Regions from separate parts of the Jeotgalibaca sp. A127 genome, predicted to be linked through region 2. Evidence: a T-box and tRNA genes for the amino acid it is inferred to sense, from the RefSeq annotation. Region 2 holds a T-box; the other holds one or more tRNA genes.
What was found. A T-box is a leader RNA that pairs with one kind of tRNA and senses whether it is charged. The one in region 2 lies ahead of ACTVAI_RS01590 (valine--tRNA ligase), so its partner is inferred to be a tRNA-Val.
Positions count from the first base shown of each region.

Region 1: it has a tRNA-Val gene. The T-box ahead of ACTVAI_RS01590 (valine--tRNA ligase) is inferred to sense a tRNA for this amino acid. The anticodon was not compared.

Region 1 covers NZ_JBQPRC010000002.1:77,773-87,621, reverse strand. Annotated here, with positions in the region: gene ACTVAI_RS02705 (DUF438 domain-containing protein) at 1-877, shown strand, start outside; gene ACTVAI_RS02700 (NUDIX hydrolase) at 874-1,440, opposite strand; gene ACTVAI_RS02695 (hypothetical protein) at 1,456-1,692, opposite strand; gene ACTVAI_RS02690 (putative heavy metal-binding protein) at 1,815-2,135, shown strand; gene ACTVAI_RS02685 (Crp/Fnr family transcriptional regulator) at 2,156-2,833, shown strand; gene ACTVAI_RS02680 (VOC family protein) at 3,059-3,943, opposite strand; gene ACTVAI_RS02675 (hypothetical protein) at 3,962-4,282, opposite strand; gene ACTVAI_RS02670 (DNA/RNA non-specific endonuclease) at 4,319-5,065, opposite strand; gene ACTVAI_RS02665 (hypothetical protein) at 5,069-5,530, opposite strand; gene ACTVAI_RS02660 (DUF1846 domain-containing protein) at 5,606-7,114, opposite strand; tRNA gene ACTVAI_RS02655 (tRNA-Val) at 7,241-7,312, shown strand; gene ACTVAI_RS02650 (winged helix DNA-binding domain-containing protein) at 7,462-8,514, opposite strand; gene ACTVAI_RS02645 (hypothetical protein) at 8,528-9,040, opposite strand; gene ACTVAI_RS02640 (ABC transporter ATP-binding protein/permease) at 9,121-9,849, opposite strand, start outside.
Region 2 covers NZ_JBQPRC010000001.1:308,406-318,254, forward strand. Annotated here, with positions in the region: gene mreC (rod shape-determining protein MreC) at 1-523, opposite strand, end outside; gene ACTVAI_RS01565 (rod shape-determining protein) at 556-1,575, opposite strand; gene cspD (cold-shock protein CspD) at 1,826-2,026, opposite strand; gene radC (RadC family protein) at 2,168-2,854, opposite strand; gene ACTVAI_RS01580 (HAD family hydrolase) at 2,930-3,574, opposite strand; gene ACTVAI_RS01585 (bifunctional folylpolyglutamate synthase/dihydrofolate synthase) at 3,577-4,878, opposite strand; gene ACTVAI_RS01590 (valine--tRNA ligase) at 4,936-7,581, opposite strand; T-box leader at 7,677-7,901, opposite strand; gene tpx (thiol peroxidase) at 7,935-8,426, opposite strand; gene thiI (tRNA uracil 4-sulfurtransferase ThiI) at 8,498-9,706, opposite strand; gene ACTVAI_RS01605 (cysteine desulfurase family protein) at 9,721-9,849, opposite strand, start outside.

The sequences.
Region 1 (9,849 bases), on a different contig from region 2:
CCTTGAAAGTACAATGGATAAGATCGTTAATCTGTTGGCCGCTTATCTAGAAGAACCAGATGCGCAATTAAAAAAAGGTTTGTTGATGCAACTCGATATGCTCTGGGAAATTGACAAACACTATGCGCGCAAGGAGAACTCCTACTTTCCGATTATGGAACGTTACGGGATGACGGCTCCACCGAAAGTTATGTGGGGCGTGGATGATGAAATTCGTGAATTAATCAAGGATTTTCGTACCCGTATTGAAAATGATGAACGTGAGGGTCTTGATTTCGAACCCGTTAAATATGAAGTGGAAGAAATGATTGTAAAAGAAGAAGAAATTATGTTGCCCATGATAATCCCCTTCTTCAATGAAGATGACTGGATTTCCATCGCGGACGAGTCTGAAGAAATTGGTTTCTGCATCGTCAAACCTGAACAGAAATGGATACCAAAACGCGAAAAAGTGGAGGCATCCATTGAATCCGGTAATATCGATCTAGGACTTGGTGTCTTGACTCAGAAAGAACTGAAAAAAATCCTGGATTTACAACCATTGGAATTAACATTTATTGATGAAAATGATATCGTAAAATACTTCAATGATGGTCCGGAACGTAAGCTCTTTCCGCGTACTAAAAATGCCATTGGGCGGGAAGTTTATAATTGCCATCCACCGAAAAGTCAGCCTATCGTGCGCAAACTGATTGCGGACTTCAAGGCTGGGGCCAAGGATAGCGAAACGCTCTGGTTCCGTGCCCGCGACACCTATGTGATGGTCAGCTACGCGGCTGTGCGTGATGACGATGGCACTTATATGGGAACATTGGAATGGGTACAAAATATCGAAAACATTATTAATATTGAAGAAGAGAAACGGACAATCGATTAAGATTGTCCGTTTTTTGGTAATTTGTCATTCAGCTTTTGGTAGATGGGTTTCATCTCCGGTTCTGTGGTCCGGGCCACCGCTTCATCCAATTCCATCCAGGCCACTGCGCTGTTCTCATCGGGTTTGATGGCGAGTGTGTCAGTTTCGGATGCTTGGAGTAAGTAGGTCACGTTCAAATGAAGGTGCGTGCGGATCTTTTTCCCTTTTTTCACATGAGCGGGAACATCGAGAATTTCGATGGCATAAATATTTTCACTGACGGGAGTAATGTTCTGTAGGCCGGTTTCCTCTTCGACTTCTTTAAGTGCGACGCGAAGAAAGTTGTCGTCGCCATCAACATGGCCGCCCACCCAAGACCAGGAGTCGTAGATATTGTGATACACCATGACTGTTTTGGTGAAATCTTCATTAACCACCCAAGCGGATGCCGTAAAATGTGCAGCATCATTATTGCGCGTCAATATATCCTGGAAAGTATCGATATATTCGAGCATGCGGGCCTTGTCTGTCCGTTCTTGTTCATTATAAGGTTCATAATCCATGATTGCCTGACGATAATTCACAGTCCCTCTGTCCTTTCAGTTAACGTGGTATTTTTGGACCACGAATTGATTTTTTTTATTACGTTTGCCATAAATGACAACTGTTTTGCCCTCGGTGACGTGGAAAAGAAAGTTGAGTGAATGATTTTTGATCAGACAATTTTCCTTGGTATCACGCTCACCGTTCAAAGTAAAACGCACTAGTGGCATCTCATCCAACTTCAAAATTTTAATCTTTTCTACCTGCCCTTTCAAGTACCATGTATCTTCCATTTTCCGCACCCCGTTTCTTTGTTTCAATTATACGAACAAGCGTTCTTGTTTGTCAAGCGAACAAGTTGGAATGATATGGTATAATTTTTTCAGATACAACAAAACACAAGGAGGCATTTTTGATGATTATCACAACTACGAGTAGTATTGAAGGTAGAACAATCGTGTCCTACGAAGATGTTGTTTTTGGCGAAGTTATTTCCGGGATTAATTTTATGAAAGATATCGGTGCAGGCATGCGCAACTTTTTCGGCGGCCGTTCACAAGGCTATGAAGAGGAAATTGTCGTGGCGCGCGATCAAGCGTTAAACGAAATGGAAAACCGTGCCCTTCAGTTGGGTGCCGATGCGGTCATTGGCGTAAAAATGGACTATGAAACACTTGGTGCTGATAATGGAATGATTATGGTCACGTGTAGTGGGACTGCAGTGAAACTGAACTAATTTGGAAAGGTGTGAAATGGGTGCCTAATAATCAACCTGGTTACGTTCATTCTTGTGTCTCGCTTGTACCGATTTTTAACCACCTGGAAGTTGAGCAGATGGATGAAATTTCTAAGACAGCGCACACTCGGCACTTCAAAAAAGGTGAATTTATCTATCAACCCCAAGAAGAATCGGATTCTTTATATATCGTCCATAAGGGCTTGGTAAGGATTTATCGCTTGACGGAAAATGGGAAAGAGCAACTCGTCCGTTTCTTGGGACCGGGTGATTTCACTGGAGAAATGGCATTGTTCCGTTCCTCCGTTCACGACTCGTTTGCTGAAGCTACCCGTGATACCGCAGTTTGTGTGATTACCAAAGATGATTTACAACCGCTATTGGCAAATTACCCTGCTATTTCCTTGAAAATCATGGAAGAATTTTCAAGGAGGCTGGAACAGTCCGAACGCCAAACTACGATTGTGGCAACGGAAAAAGTGGAAGTGCGGTTAGCCATGTTCCTGGTTGAATTGATGGAAGAAGGTTCAAGCGTTGTAAACTTGCCAATGTCAAAAAAAGACTTGGCTTCATTCCTGGGAACGACACCGGAAACCATTAGCCGGAAATTGGGATCGTTGGAAGATCGCGGATTGATCAAGCAAATTTCGAACAAAAAAATAGAAATCATGGATGCGGACGAATTGCTGTTGGGATAGAACCAAGGCTTTTTAACGAATTAAACCATTTTAACTGAAATTTTTACCGCAAATGGTTTAATTAACCAGAATAAAACCATTTCGACATAAATTTTCACCACAAATGGTTTAATTAACAATTATTAAACCATTTCAACCTAATTTTGCGGACCAAATGGTTTAATTAATCAAAATCATCGCGAGAACGACAAAAAACTGGTGCACCCATTGAGGCGCACCAGTTTTTTATCCTTTAAAAGCCTCACGTAAGGCTGCAATATCCAACTTCTTCATTTCCAGGAACGCCGCGACTACACGTTTTTTCGCCTCCGCGTCTTTTGTCAGCATCATTTCGTCGAGTTCACGCGGAACGATTTGCCAAGAGACACCAAATTTATCTTTCAACCAGCCACATACCTCGGATTCAGGTACGGCGGTCAATTTCTCCCAGTAATAATCAATTTCCTCTTGCGTGTCGCAATACACGATAAAAGAAAATGCTTCGTTAAAATTAAAATTGTGGGCCACACTGTTTTCGCTTATGACGAAAGCGACATCCTCGTACAGTTGTTTGGAAAACATCACCGTACCTTCTTTTTCAGTTGGAAGTCCCGCTGGATTGCGATAAATCTCAAGCATTTCAGAATGCTTGAATACATCCAGATAGTGATTAATCGCCTCTTCGGCATGTCCATACTGTTCATTGATATACATCAATGCAGGATAAATTTTCTGTCGCATCTCGCTTGCATTCGTATCGTACATGAGTTGCCAAGTAAGCCAAAAGCGGTCCTGCACCCAACCAAATCTTTCACTGAATGGGTACTTATCCAATTCCATTAACGCAAAGCCGCCATCAATCAGCCGCTCCCACAAAGCATCCATTTCCTCTACCGTATCACAAAACACCATCAAAGAAATTGAAGGATTTAATTTGAAAAAAGGACCTGCGGAAATAGCTACAAAATCAAGTCCGGCTAACTTAAAACCAAATTGCTCACTGTCCCCTGATGGTGTGTCTTCAACCACCGTGGACCAGGTTATTTCTGAATCATCAAACAAGGAAACATAAAAATTGACAGCTTCTTTTGCCTCAGTGTCGTACCACAAACTTGGAACGATTTTATGCATGTTACTTCCTCCTTATTTTTACCCGATGAAACCTCCCAATAAAAATCCTGCCAACAATACAGCAATCGGTATAGAGATGACAAAAGCCAAAATTCCCAATAACGAACGATCCTCACGCCAAACAATTGCAATCAGGCTACCTACCAAACTGATAAAAGCACCAAGCATTCCCGTCAGCGTGAAAAAAATCATGAACCAGTCAAATGTATTCGGGTTCCCTGTTTCACCGCCGAATCGCGGCTGTAAAAGAGCCGCCGAAACCCAGGTTAAAATGAAATAAATGATTCCCCATGCGGATATTTTACCAAGCTTCGTTCTCGGACGTAGTTTTAGACTCATTCAGATTCCTCCCCTCCACTGACACTTCTTCTGCTTCTATTTTACCATTTTTCTACTTGTTCCATCACTATAATTGATTTCGTAACCGTCTTGAACGTTAAAAATATAAACATTAAAACGCAAACCATCATCTTCAACCGACTGCGCCATCAATTGTACCCCACGTGCCACTTTTTCCTCATCGCGGAAAATCGGTCGCACCATATAACGCACATGGTTATTCGTTTGTTTCAAATAATACGCAATATCATTTTCAAAGCGTAACATATTCGGATTATTCAAACTGCGTGTCCCCGTCATCAAGTTACGGATATTATTATTTTCTCCGGTCAACTGAAAACCGATTAAGTGACTGCGATTATATAACCATTGCCCATTATCCAACTTCTTTTGCTTCCAGCCAGTTGGGTCGATATACAAACCCTCACGTTCCTCGGTCGGAAATAAGTCGGTCCCAAGCATAGCATGAGCGGGACCAACCCGGTTAAAGTAATCCAGTTCCGTAAAGGATTGCCAGCTGCCGTCCACCAATGATAATTCGTCCTCACTGAATTCCGGCACGTTATCGTTTACTTCAACTACCTGGTTAATCCCGTCATATTCCAAATACGCCAATTCTGAATCTGGAATCGTTTGGGTCATCAAAATGGATTCTACAAATTCCTGGATAACCGGTAAAGGTTGTGTCATAAGAATAAAGAACGAGGCAGCCACCGCCAGCACGCTCGATATCACTTTCAAGTTAACGTCTACTTCATCTTTCTTTTTTCTACCTTGTGCCATTGCCTAACCTTTCTGAAAACCTTCATCGTGCAGGTAGCCTTCGCCTGCTTCTTTCGTTTTAAATATTCCTTCTACTTGTCCGTCTGCCAACAATACCGACCAAATAGGGTTTTCGTAAGTCAAACGCAAGGCTTCGCCATTCGCGTCAAACCATAATTCATAATAGCCATCCTCGTAGCCATCCTCGGTTTTTTTCAAATGTGCAATCGCTTTGTCTACCCACTCACGAAGGCCCGCTTCATCCTCTTCCAAAACCGAAACGTACCCTTTTTGTGTTTCTTCTTTTGGCAAATAACCCGCGTAAATCAAAGCGTTGCCGTTTGGATGCAAATTACGTACGACTACTGTTTTAGCAACCGCACTTCCTTTAAAATGATAATTCAATCTTTTTAAAGAAACCGGTGCTGATTCCAGTTCCGCGTAGCTATCAAAAATTCTTTTTTTCTCTTCAAATGATAAGGTCATACGACACCTCTTCTAATATTAGTTCACCTCATTATAACAGAAAACGGAGCGCTCCTGACAGCACTCCCGTTTCGTTTAAATATAATAAAGGTTTTCGGATGGATATTGTGCATCACTGGTAATATCGATTCCCAAATTCCGCAGAATTTGTTCATCGTCTTTCTTCAACATTACCGTCGAATGGGCCTGAACACCTTCCAATTCGGATAACTTGTTGTAGCACAGTTGCGCTGTCGGGTTCGTTACCGCACTAATTGCCAAGGCAATCAAAATTTCATTCGCATTCAAGATTGGACGACGGTTATGCAGGACGTCTGCTTTTGTTTTTTGAATGGTTTCCAAAATCGTCAAGGACAGCAATGGAATTTCATCGGCCACATTGGCCAAAAATTTAATGGAGTTCAAAATAGCTGCCGAGGAGGAATCCATTAAGTTGGATGTTCGTCCGGTTACGATGCGCCCATCGTTCAGTTCAAATGCCATCACAGCTTGCGTTTCATTGGTTTCAGCACGTTGACGACACTTATCGGCATAATCACGTGCTGGTTGGACCGAGAGACGATCCGTGTGTGTCAAATCCGCTTCGTCCAACAAAATTTTCATGCGATAAACAATATCCTCGCTTAACAGCCCTTTTTTGTAGTCACATTCCACGCCAAAACTTCTGCGAATCATTTCTTGTTTGGATGCTTCACGAACGACTTCGTCATCCACAATCCCAAATCCAACCCGATTTACGCCCATATCGGTTGGGGATTGGTATACCGATTCTTTTTGCGTGATTTTTTCGATAATCCGTTTGATAACCGGGAAGATTTCGATATCACGGTTATAGTTGACCGCCACTTCATGGTATTTTTCAAAATGGAAGTTATCAATCATGTTAACGTCTTTCAAGTCAACTGTTGCTGCTTCATAAGCCATGTTCAACGGATGTTTTAAAGGAACATTCCAAACGGGGAAAGTTTCAAATTTTGAATATCCTGCCGAACGACCCATTTGATTTTCATGATACAACTGGTTCAGACATGTCGCCAATTTGCCGCTACCGCCACCCGGTGCCGTCATTACGACGATTGGTTTGGTTGTTTCAATATATGAATTTGACCCGAATCCTTCTTCGCTTACGATCATTTCCACATCTGAAGGATAACCTTCGATATTTTTATGGGTGTAAACTTTGATATCGCGTTTTTCGAGTTTATTAATGAATACTTTTGTGCTTGGTTGACCATGATAGCGCGTGATTACGACGCTGTTGACGGACAGGCCATATTCCCGAAATTCATCGATTAAACGAAAGACTTCCATATCATAAGTAATTCCGTAGTCACCACGAATTTTATTACGTTCAATATCGCCGGCATAAACACAAATCACGATTTCCGATTTGTCTGCCAAGCGTTGTAAAATTTTGATTTTCGCATCTTCATCGAAACCAGGTAGGACCCTTTTTGCATGCTTGTCGCCAATTAATTTCCCACCGAATTCTAGATATAGCTTATCGTAGTGATTCACACGCTCTGAAATATAGCGCGTTTGTTCTTCGATGTACTTCTTTGAATCAAATCCTATTTTACCCATTTCCTACCTCCTCGATTCTGTTCAACTCTATTAATTATAGCGATTTTTCCGAGCATAGCAACGTTTGGTTTCATCATTGACTTTATCACCGGTAACATCGTATAATAAATATGTTACCCCTATAACGGGCCGTTAGTTCAGTGGGAGAATGCTTCCTCGACAAGGAAGAGGTCACTGGTTCGAACCCAGTACGGCCCATCTATAAAATAGCGTGAACGCCAATGGATTTTTCCTTGCGTTCGCGTTTTTTGCGTTTCCGGGTACCGAGGTGCGGCGATTAAATTTTTTCCGCGCGCGCAACGCCGCTTTTTAGCGAAAAATGCGGCGTTCCCAGATGATTTTCCTGCTTAACGCCGCATTTGAAATTCAGAAACCTGTTCTACCCCCTCAAAATGGTGGCCAAAAAAAGTGGCATAGGCTTTTGCTTGTTTTATCAGCAACGTTTGGGGAATTTGGACGTTGGGGTGGATGGTGTAGGATAAGGTTACCTTTTCTCCTTTAACGATAGGCTTCCAACTCCCCACCACTTTGCCGTTAAACAACAGCGGGCGATAGATACCTCGTTTCAAGGGGTCGAGTTGTATGCGCATTGCCTCTGTAAGAGAAGCCGTTCGGTCTTGGTAGCCAATCAGGAATTCATCCAAAGTTGGTAGGAGATGAAGTGATGGTTCGAAAGCTTCCATTACGGGATCAACCGTGACAGTCGCCATTTCCATAGCTTTTTTGGCCTCTCCTACGCTCAACCCGGCCCACCACGCCAAGTCTTTTGGGGTGGCAGGTCCATGACTGGCCAAATAACGGCTGGCCAGTTCTTTCAAGGCTTCTTCTCGTGTCGTGAAAGGACTGGGTGGAGCCCACTCGGATACCAACCCCAGTGTCTGTTGTTTTCCTGCCATGGGACCGATGAAAATAATGCCCTTTTGAGCGGCATACCAGAGTATATGGTAGTACCGTTGCCCTTTCGTATCGACAGTGGCTTCTTCGAGTATCTCCCGGAGTTCGGGGCGAGGTATGAGTTTTTTGCCTTTCAAGGCTGCTTCAATAATAAGCAGGGCTTGTTCCAGGTCTTTTGTGTCAAGATCCGTTTCTTTTAGCATATGGTTTTTATACCGTTTTAGCATACGGTCCCGGGATAGTTCCATCATCCAGGTTAAGACTTCTATCGCCACAAAATGAATGGTATGGCGCATGGTCCAAGACCGAACGATTTTCATATCAGCGACTGCTTGTTCGAGGTCTTTTTTAGTGACACCCGGCGTCCGCATCGCTATCGCCCATAATGCTGGATGATAGTCTTGTCCCTGGACTGCCAGCATCCAGCGAACCGTTTCTTCAGGTGACTGGAAATGTTTCTTTGCTAACAATTGCCTCTGCAAACGTTCCGCAAGTACCTTTTCCAAATATACCCCTCCCTTACCACTCCTGATAATTCGCAAACAATTCCTGATACTCTTTAATCATGGCTTCTTTCCGTTTTTTCAAAATGGTTATAGCCCCCAAAAGTTGGTCAGGTTCATCAGTCATATCACAGTCTTCTTTTTGTCGTTCCATTGCTTCTTCGACAGGTTGGTATGGGGCTTCGCGTTTGATTTCATCCAGCATCGCATAGATTTGTTTCCGCATCCGTTCCATTCGTTCCGGCTCGGCGGCTTTAATTTCATCCAAGTGTGCCAGGACAAAGCGAAAATTTAAATGGCGCAGCATGCGACCATCTTTCACGTGCACATATTCTTTGTTAAACGGCGAAACACCTTGTGCCTGGCCGTGGATTTGATACCAACCATCATATATTTCCCAAACGCCTTCTGGACTATCCGGTTGGAAATCACGCTTCAATTTAAAGGTCGGGTCTTCACCCGTGATTTCAGCTACCCATCGTTTCTCATCAGCCGTATTCGGCATCAACTGTAAAATTTGTGGTTTCAACTTGTCACATCCTTTGTATCTTCGTCTCTATTTTACGAAAAAAAACCGCCACTAGCTAGAGTGACGGTGTCCAATATTTATTATTCAGATCGTAAAGCTTCTACCGGGTCTTTCTTGGCAGCCATTTTTGCCGGGATCAAGCCCGCGATGACGGTCAATACTAAACTGACAAGGACCAGGAATACTGCTCCTTCAATCGGTAAGGATGAAATTCCGGAAATGTCTGTCATATTTTTGATTATCAAGCTGATTGGAATATTCAAGAGCGCTGTGATTCCAATACCTAATAAGCCGGAGAACAAACCGATAATGAACGTTTCAGCATTAAAAACGCGGGAAATATCACGTTTGGATGCCCCTACACTACGGAGAATTCCGATTTCTTTGGTACGTTCCAATACAGAGATGTAGGTGATAATACCAATCATGATGGAAGAAACCACTAAGGATACGCCAACAAAGGCAATCAACACATAACTGATAATGTTGATGATGGATGTTACGGAAGACATGATCGTTCCAACCAAGTCGTTATAAGTAATTACGTTCTCATCACGACCCGCTTCGGTTTCACGTTGGTTGTAATCAGAAATAATCGTTTCTAAATTATCCTTTGTTTCGAAATCTTTTGCGTAAATATTAATGGCGCTAGGTTTTTCTTCATCCACTGCAGCCAATGTTTGCAGGTTCGATTCATACGTCGTACTGTAGTTGTCTTGGTAAGCATTCAACAATTCAGCTAAATCCTCTTCGGAAAGAGTCGCCATATAGGCACGTTCTTCATCTGACAGGGCTGCGAAATCAAATTC
Region 2 (9,849 bases):
ATAACAAGATTTTAGCAGTAGTTGGACTAACTTCGGCTACACGACCAATCAAACCATTGCCGGACATGACAGACATATCGACTTCCACACCATCTTCGCTACCTTTATCAACCACAATTTGATCGATCCAAGTGTCAGGATTTCTGGAAATGACGGTTGCGTTAATATTGGAGAATTCGGACAGACTACTTTGTAATTCTAACTCTTGCTTCATGCTTACATTTTCTTGCTCCAGTTTGGATATTCGCGCTTGCATGTTATCCATAGCATCTATTTTTTGTTTCAATTGTTGATTTTCTTCGTAGGTATGAAGCAAATTATCAACAGAATCGACAAATCCATTTACCGTTTCGGCTGGCTTCGACATAACGTTCGCTGCTAGACCGGTCACATCATTTATGAACAATTGCGGAAGCGATGCGTCCTCACGGTTTCGCGACATAGAAAAGGCAATTGTACTGATAAAAATGATCACGGAAATCAGCAACACAATCATTCTTTTATTATTGAAAAACTGATTCACCTTAAAACCTCATTTCCTTTCCTTTTCCCCCATTAGTAGGTGTTATGTTTCTTTAATTGTTTTATATTTTTTAGATTTTCACCAATGCCTGCTACAATACTATCCAGGGGATTTGTTACAACAGTAACGGAAATTCCCATTGCTTTGGAAATTACTGTATGAATGTCATTTAACAAGGCGCCCCCACCGGTCAAGAAAATCCCATGGGTAATGATATCCGCTGCGATTTCCGGTGGTAAATGTTCCAGGACTGAAGTGATGGTTGCAATAATTTCCTGCAATAATGGCTGGAGGGCTTCGGAAATATCTCTTGCTTCTATTGTAAGTTTTCTGGGGAGTCCTGTTTTTACATCCCGGCCTTTAACTTCTTTATTTTCATAGTAAGAGGCTGCTTTCAAATCTGCTGAACCACTTTTCATCTTGAGGGTTTCAGCAGTGCGAGACCCGATTGCTAAGGCATACTTTTCCCCAATATAGTTACGGATGGCTTCATCCATTTTGTTTCCTGCTATAGGTATCGCTTTACTGGCTATGACTCCTCCCAGAGATAAAACAGCAATACAGGTTGTCCCGCCTCCTATATCAACAATAAAATATCCCGTTGGTGTATAAATGGGCAAACCCGCGCCAATTGCTCCAGCAAAAGGCTCATCCAGTAAAAAAGTTTCTTTGCTCCCTGCTTCCAGTGACGCCTCAATAATAGCACGTTTTTCAATTCCCGTAATACCTATTGGGGTACAAATCATGAGATATGGTCTTTGAAACGAATATTTTGTCGTTTTTTTAATAATATTCCTAAATAGCGCAACCGTCGTATCATAATCAGCAATCATACCTTCTTTTAAAGGCCTTGACGAAACCACATTTCCCGGTTGTTGTTCCAAAAGCTGAATGGCTTCATCACCAATGGCCACTATTTTTCCATCTTGAAGATTACGGGCAACAATTGCGGGTTCTCTATAGACAATACCCTTGCCTTCCATCCAGACAACAATATTTGTCGTACCTAAATCAATACCAATTCTTTTGGCTCTTAAACTTATTGCCGACAAAAGATTCATCCTTCCATATGCTCATCGTATATCTTCAATATTTTACCACAAATTGAAATCCGAAAAAATCGAAAGCTAAAAATATTTGAAAATGTAACATTTTCTTAAAAAAAGGTTCTTGGTTATCTGGAATTGGTGAAGGAAATGCCTACCAACACCATAAATAATAGAACTAAAAAAATAGAAAATGAGATAACAAAAAAGCTGAGACAAATGAATGTCTCAGCTGTTTATTATCAACTAGGAAAAATTAGATTTTTTCTACGTTTGATGCTTGAGGTCCACGGTTACCTTCAACGATGTCGAAAGAAACTGCTTGTCCTTCTTCTAGAGATTTGAAACCGTCACTGTTGATTGCTGAGAAATGTACGAATACATCATCTCCGCCGTCGCGTTCGATAAATCCAAATCCTTTTTCTGCGTTAAACCATTTTACTGTTCCATTTTCCATGAAAAATTCCTCCTCGTGCAATTTGCACAAATATTCTGTTATTGCAAATGGTACGATCGGAATGTTCATGACATAACTTTCTTCCCTTACAAAAACGTACCCTTATTATAACCAGACTTTTAAATTATTGCAAGTCTTTTTCTAAATTATTCCATATTCCTTTAAACTGATGTAATTTTGGTCGCCGATAATAAAGTGATCCAGGAGCTCAATCCCCATCATCTCGCCACATTCGACCATCCTCCGCGTAAATATCAAATCTGCTTCCGAGGGCTCCGGATTTCCAGAGGGATGGTTGTGACCCAAAATAATCCGGGCAGCAGAAAAACGAACGGCTTCCCGAAATATTTCTCTCGGGTGAGCGACACTACTATTTAGACTGCCGATAAAAATGGTTTTCTTTTTGATGATTTCATTTTTAGTATTTAAATACAATGCGATGACATGTTCTTGTTGTAGATCGCGCATTTCTTGTTTAAGCAAAGCCCCTGCCGTTTTAGTTGAAGTAATGACGCCACTCTTTAACTGTGTCGTCTGAGCAAGGCGTAACCCAAGTTCAATGCAGGCTTTGATTTCAATCGCCTTCGTTTCTCCTATGCCATTAATCGTCATTAGTTCCTCAACGGAAGCCATTTTCAAGGAATGGAGGTCTTCGAATTCATTCATCACCCGCATCGCAAGCTGTAAAACGTTACTGTCTTTAGGGCCGGTGCGTAACAAGATAGCTAACAGTTCATGTGTTGCCAAAGCTTTCTCGCCGTATTGTGCGAGCCTTTCCCTCGGTCGGGATGATTTTGGGACTTCTCTTACTAATGTTGTTTCTTGCATACTATCTCTCCTTTTTACTCACTATAGATATATACGCAAAAAAACCGCAAAAGTTTTATTTTATTTCCCAAAACCTTAAAATAATGTTCTAATTTCGTCCAAGTCGTTCACAATTGCGATGGTTTTAGCTCTTGCTTCTTCATTTGGAGCAATTAAATCTGGCACCATGATGACATCAATTCCCGCTGAAAAAGCTGAACGGACACCATTCAGTGAATCTTCCAAAATCAGACAGGCTTCTTTTTCATGGTTTGTCAGTGCGTGTGCTCTTTCAAAAATAGCGGGATGCGGTTTGGCAAACTCAACATCTTCTCCACTAATTTTCCTTGAGAAATAATGAGAAAGCCCTTCTTTCTCTAGGAAAAAGTTTATATCGTAATGGCGATTGGACGAAGCAAGAATTAATTCCTTATCCAACTCTTTAAAATGATGCAGTAAAGCTTCCAAACCCTTTTTATGGGGAACACCATTCAATTCTATCAAACGGTGTAACTCTGCCCGATAATCATTGCTCAACTGGTAAGCAATGTCATAATCACCAAAATCCTCCGTATACTTTACTAAACAGTCTTTATCGGACATGCCTACTGATTCTAAATAATAATCTTCTGTAAAGGGGACACCTAACTTTTTAGCGATACTCATTTGAGCCTGGCAAACTAATTTTTCTGTATCAAACATTAAACCGTCCATATCAAAAATAATAACTTTTTTATCCATGTCTATCCCTCCATAAGAAAGTGGCGTACTTCGGATAAGAAGTATAAGGATCCCGTCACCAACAAAATTTCATCTGAGGCTAATTTTCCTTTTAATTGTGTCAGTGTTTTTTTCCAATCTTCATGGTAAGTTGCATCAGAAACGCCAAGGCGTTCTTTTAAATCTTTCAATGTTGCGACCAGTGGAAAATCAAAGGTCGTTAAATGAATATCGTGATTAGGAATACGCATTAACCAAGGGCCTATTTTTTCAAGTTCCTTGGTTGTGAGTGCCGCAAACAGGACTTTTATTTTTTTATCGGAAAAATTCGTATTGATGGCATCCAGCAATACGGCCATTGCCGGTTCGTTATGAGCGCCATCCAGGATGATAAAAGGATCCTGCGAGATAATCTCCATTCGAACTGGCCAAAAGGCTTGGCGGAAGCCGGCCAAAATCGTCTTTTCTGAATAGTTTAATTTTTGGGCCTTACAGAATGTCATAAAGGCCATGAGTGCTGTTGCTGCATTGTCGATTTGGTGATGGCCCATCAAAGCAATTTCGATGTCATCCAATTTTAATTCGGGCGCTTTAAAATCGAAGTGTTCATGGAAGTCTCTGGTAGTCGGCTGATTCACGGCAATGAAATCATCTTGATAAGCCAAAACAGGACTTTTTTTCTCTTTTGCCATGTCTAAAATGACTTTTTTGGCAGCACCCTGGATATTCCCGATCACCAGTGGTACACCGTTTTTGATGATACCTGCTTTTTGAAAGGCAATTTCTTCTATCGTATTTCCAAGTATCTGCAAATGATCCATTCCGATTGTCGTAATCATGGTCAGTTTCGGTGCAGCTACATTCGTACTGTCGAATAAGCCACCCAATCCTACTTCCAGCAAGACAACATCTGGTTGAATGCGGGCAAAATGAAGAAACATCATCGCCGTCACCACTTCGAACTCTGTTAAAGGACCTAACTCCGTTTCCGAAATTTCAGTGTACAGTGGTTGAATCGCATTCGCCAATTCCAAAACTGCATTGTCGGAAATCTGTTCCCCATTTATACTGATTCGCTCATTGAAACGCATAATATGCGGTGATGTGAAGCTTCCCACGGTGTGTCCAGAGGCTTTAAACAAGCTGGTTAAATACGCAACAGTAGACCCCTTCCCATTGGTTCCGGCAATATGAATGGCCGGAAACTTTTTCTCGGGATGGTCTAATTTCTCCATTAGCCATTCCATTCGTTTTATTCCTGGTTTAGGCCCCATTCCTTTACGGGTATGAATCCAGTTCATTGCTTCTTCATAAGTTGTAAACATGCTTCCACCCTTTGCAAAAAGATGGCTGGGAATACTTCTCAGCCATCTTCATCTTTTTTATAATTGTGCTTTTAAGCTAGCGATGCGTTCGTTGACAGTCGCCAATTTTTCACGGTAATCTTTTTCTTTGGCACGTTCACCTGCAACAACAGCTTCAGGTGCTTTGCTTACGAATTTTTCATTACCCAGTTTTTTTACAACCCGGTCCACTTCTTTTGCAAGCTTCTCTGCTTCGCCTTCCAAACGAATAATTTCGTCTTCCAGTTTAATCAGGCCTGCTAATGGCATCCGAACTTCCCCACCAGAAATAATCGCTGTAACAGCCTCTTCCGTTGTTTCCAGAGTTTGGCCGATTTCTAAACTTTCTGGATTACAGAAGCGGATGATATAAGCTTCGTTCGCAGTGAAAATGTTTTCTGTTGCATCATCATTTACATTGATCTGCATCGGTACTTTCTTCGATAATGGTGTATTCATTTCATTACGGATATTCCGTACCCCACGAATCAAACCTATCAATTTGTCCATGGCCGTTTCCGCTGCATCGTCGACCAAATTTGCATCCGCAACTGGATACTCAGCCACCACGATTGAATCACCTTGATGTGGTGCATTTTGCCAAATTTCTTCTGTAACAAAAGGCATGATTGGATGCAACAAACGCAGAATGTTGTCCAATACATGTGCCAAGATGCTACGCGCTGTCAATTTAGCCGCTTCGTTATCACCTTGAAGCACTTCTTTGGTCATTTCGATGTACCAGTCACAATACTCATCCCAAATAAAGTGATAGAGCAATTTACCGGCTTCACCAAATTCAAATTTCTCAAATAATTCGGTTACTTTCGCAATCGTACGGTTCAATTTAGACAGAATCCATTGGTCAGCCAATGTTTTCTCACCTGTTAAATCAATTTGATCATAGGTTAATCCGTCAAGGTTCATCAATACATAACGGCTTGCGTTCCATATTTTATTGATGAAGTTCCATGATGCATCCATTTTTTCATAACTGAAACGCACGTCTTGTCCTGGGGAGGAACCATTTGATAGGAACCAACGCAAAGCATCAGCACCATATTGATCAATAACATCCATTGGATCAATTCCGTTACCTAGGGATTTACTCATCTTACGGCCTTGTTCATCACGAATCAAACCATGAATCAACACATTTTCAAATGGGCGTTTTTCAGTAAATTCCAAAGATTGGAAAATCATCCGGCTTACCCAGAAGGAAATAATGTCATAACCCGTTACTAATGTGCTAGTCGGGAAATACCGTTTGAAGTCTTCTGATTCCTCATCCGGCCAACCCATTGTTGAAAATGGCCATAGGGCAGAACTGAACCATGTGTCCAATACGTCTGGGTCTTGTTCCCAATTTTCGATATCGGTTGGGTCTTCCATGCCAACATACATTTCGCCAGTTTCTTTATGGTACCAAGCAGGAATACGGTGTCCCCACCATAGTTGACGGGAAATAACCCAGTCATGGATGTTTTCCATCCAGCGTGTAAACGTATTTTCGAAACGTTCCGGGAAGAACGATACTTTATCATCCGTACCTTGATTTTCGATTGCTTTTTCAGCAAGAGGTGCCATTTTTACAAACCATTGTGTCGAAATAAGCGGTTCGACCACCACATCAGTACGCTCAGAGTGACCAACACTGTGGACCATCTCTTCAACCTTAACCAAGAAACCTTCTGCATCCATATCTTTAACAACAGCTTTGCGTGCTTCGAAGCGATCCATACCTTCGTATTTACCCGCTTCTGCATTCATTGTCGCATCGTTGTTCATAACATTGATTTGGGGCAAGTTATGACGCAAACCTACCTCAAAGTCATTTGGATCATGGGCTGGTGTAATTTTAACAACGCCGGTTCCGAAATCTTTATCAACGTAGTCATCGGCAATAATTGGAATTTCACGATTCATCAACGGTAACATAATTGTTTTTCCGATTAAGTGAGCATAACGCTCGTCTTCAGGGTGAACGGCTACTGCTGTATCTCCCAACATTGTTTCGGGACGTGTCGTTGCCAATTCAACGAAGCCAGAACCATCAGTCAGTGGGTAACGGAAGTGGTAGAAAGCACCATTTACATCTTTATGGATGACTTCGATATCCGACAATGCTGTTTGCGCTTTTGGATCCCAGTTGATCAAATAAGCACCGCGGTAAATCAAGCCTTTTTCATAAAGGGTTACAAACACTTTGCGAACGGCGTCCGACAATCCGTCATCCAAAGTGAATCGTTCGCGTTCATAGTCAACGGAAATCCCCATTTTTTCCCATTGGTCGCGGATGAAGCCAGCATAATCTTCCTTCCATTCCCAAACCTTATCGACAAAAGCTTCGCGTCCTAAATCATGACGGGAAATACCGTCTTCAGCAAGTTTAGCTTCAACTTTTGCTTGGGTTGCGATACCTGCATGGTCCATTCCCGGCAACCACAATGTGTCATACCCTTGCATGCGTTTCATCCGAATCAACATATCTTGCAAAGTAACGTCCCACGCGTGACCCAAGTGCAAACGTCCTGTAACGTTTGGAGGCGGGATAACGATGGAGTAGGGTTTCGCATCTTTATTTCCGCTTGGACGGAATAATTTGGACTCCACCCATTTTTTATATTTTCCTTTTTCAACTTCTTGCGGTTGGTATTTTGTAGACATTTGGTCTAACTGTGACATACTTTCATTCCTCTCTCGTGTTTAAATGAAATGCAGTGGTGGCGTCAATTTGGTGGAATAAACGCCGCTTTAAACAAAAAAATCGCCCTGCAAAATTGCAGGACGAATAAATTTCGTGGTACCACCTGAGTTTATGGGCATAATAATCCCATGTCTCGTTTTGATAACGGAGCTATCTCCGAGTAGGACTACACAGCACTGCCTTCATCCCACTTGCTCCTGGGCTACCTTCATCCAGCCGGTTAAAAAAGCTTTCACCATCCGCTTTTCTCGCTATGTAACCGTGCTGCGATTACTCTTCCCAGTTCAATCGCATTTTTCTCTCCAATAGTCTACCATCAAAACCCAAAATTTTAAAGTAAATCTTTTGCAGCTTCTACTGCTGCATCGTAATTTGGTTCTTCAGCCATTTCCGGAACCAATTCACGGTATGCTACTTCATTATCTTCTGTTAAGACAAATACACTACGCGCTAATTTATCCAATTCTGGCATCAAAACACCAAATGCTTTAGCAAATTCACCGTCTGTATCAGTCCACATATCGATATCCAAACCTTTTGCAGCACACCATTCATTTAATTCTTCTGCTGTATTTTTAGAAACATTCACTAAACGAATGCCTTCGATGTTGGATGCTACCTCGTTGAAGGAACGTGTTTGTTGATCACATACACTTGTCGCGATGTCTGGGAATACGCTCAAAATAGTCACTTGACCTTTAATTGTTTCGTCTGTAACTGTTTCACCCTTAATATTTTTCAAAGAGAAAGTTGAAACAACATCCCCTACAGCTGGCAATGGACCTTCTACTAATGTTGGTTTACCTTTTACTGTAATTTCCATCCTTATTCCTCCTATTAATTTGATATCTTCATTATACCAATGTTAAGTGGAAAAGTAAGCGATATGATTTATTATAATAAACTACTGAACAAAGTTTCTTCCTCAATGAGTGTTTCCTGGCTAATGCGGGTTACCACAATGCCAGCAACGGCACGCGCAACCAAACCTTCAATATCCATATTTCCTTCGAACCTGTTAACTTTATCCAAATGCGGTTTCGTTTTTGGAGCAGCCGGTGCAAAAATGGTACAGCAATCTTCAAACGGCTGGATTGATAAATCAAATGTATCGATTTTTTGCGCGATATCGATGATTTCATTTTTATCCATTGTGGCTACTGGGCGGATAATTGGCGTTGAAGTAACGGCATTGATTGCCACCATACTTTCCAACGTTTGTGAAGCAACTTGGCCCAAGCTTTCACCGTTAAAAATTGCCAAGGCTTTCCGTTGTTCCCGGATAGCATCCGTAATACGAAGCATCATGCGACGCGTAACCGTCATACCATATCCCTCAGGAATTTTCGCTTTTATTTCTTCCTGAATTTCGGTAAACGGTACTTCGATAAATTGAATAGAACCTGAAAAACGGGTTAATTTCGCTGTTAAATCTTTAGCTTTTTTCAAAGCTTGTGGACTTGTATACGGAGGGCTGTGGAAGTGAAGAGCTTCAATTTCAACGCCCCGCTTCATTGCTAAATACCCTGCAACTGGCGAGTCAATACCACCCGATAACATTAAGATACCCCGGCCACTCGAACCAACTGGTAACCCTCCTGCTCCTTGGTAAGTTTCCGTACTGATCAGGAAGTTTTCATTTTTAACATCAACGCGAACGGTGATATCGGGTTTTTTCACTTGAACGGTGATATTGGGAATATTTTGCAAAACGGCTGCCCCAAATTCAGCATTCAACCAGTTCGTATCGTGTTCATAAGAATGGTCGGAACGGCGCGTTGCTATTTTGAATGTTTTATTTTCTGTGTCTAGTTTTTTCATTAAATCAATAATGAAAGTACGTGCGGTTTCAAAGTCACGTGGCACGACATAAACTGGCGAGAAATTTTGAATCCCGAAAATATCTTGCAGGCGTTCAATAATTACTGCCTCTTCAGCGTCATTTAAGTTCAAGAAAATGAAATCGTGCTCCGCATGAATTTTAATCTGCGGAAAGTCATGAGTCGCTGCCCGGATATTTTGAGATAATTTTTGGATGAATCTTTTTTTATTTTTACCTTTAGTCGAGAGCTCACCAAAGCGGATTTGAATACGTGTTTCCATGGATAGTTCCTTTCTTATTTCTGAATTTTTTTGAATTTTGTATGTAATTGAGCGAATACGGATTTAAATGTTTCTACTTCTGCCAGCGTATTTTCCGACGATAAACTGATGCGGACTGCACAACGGGACCATTCGCTCGGAAC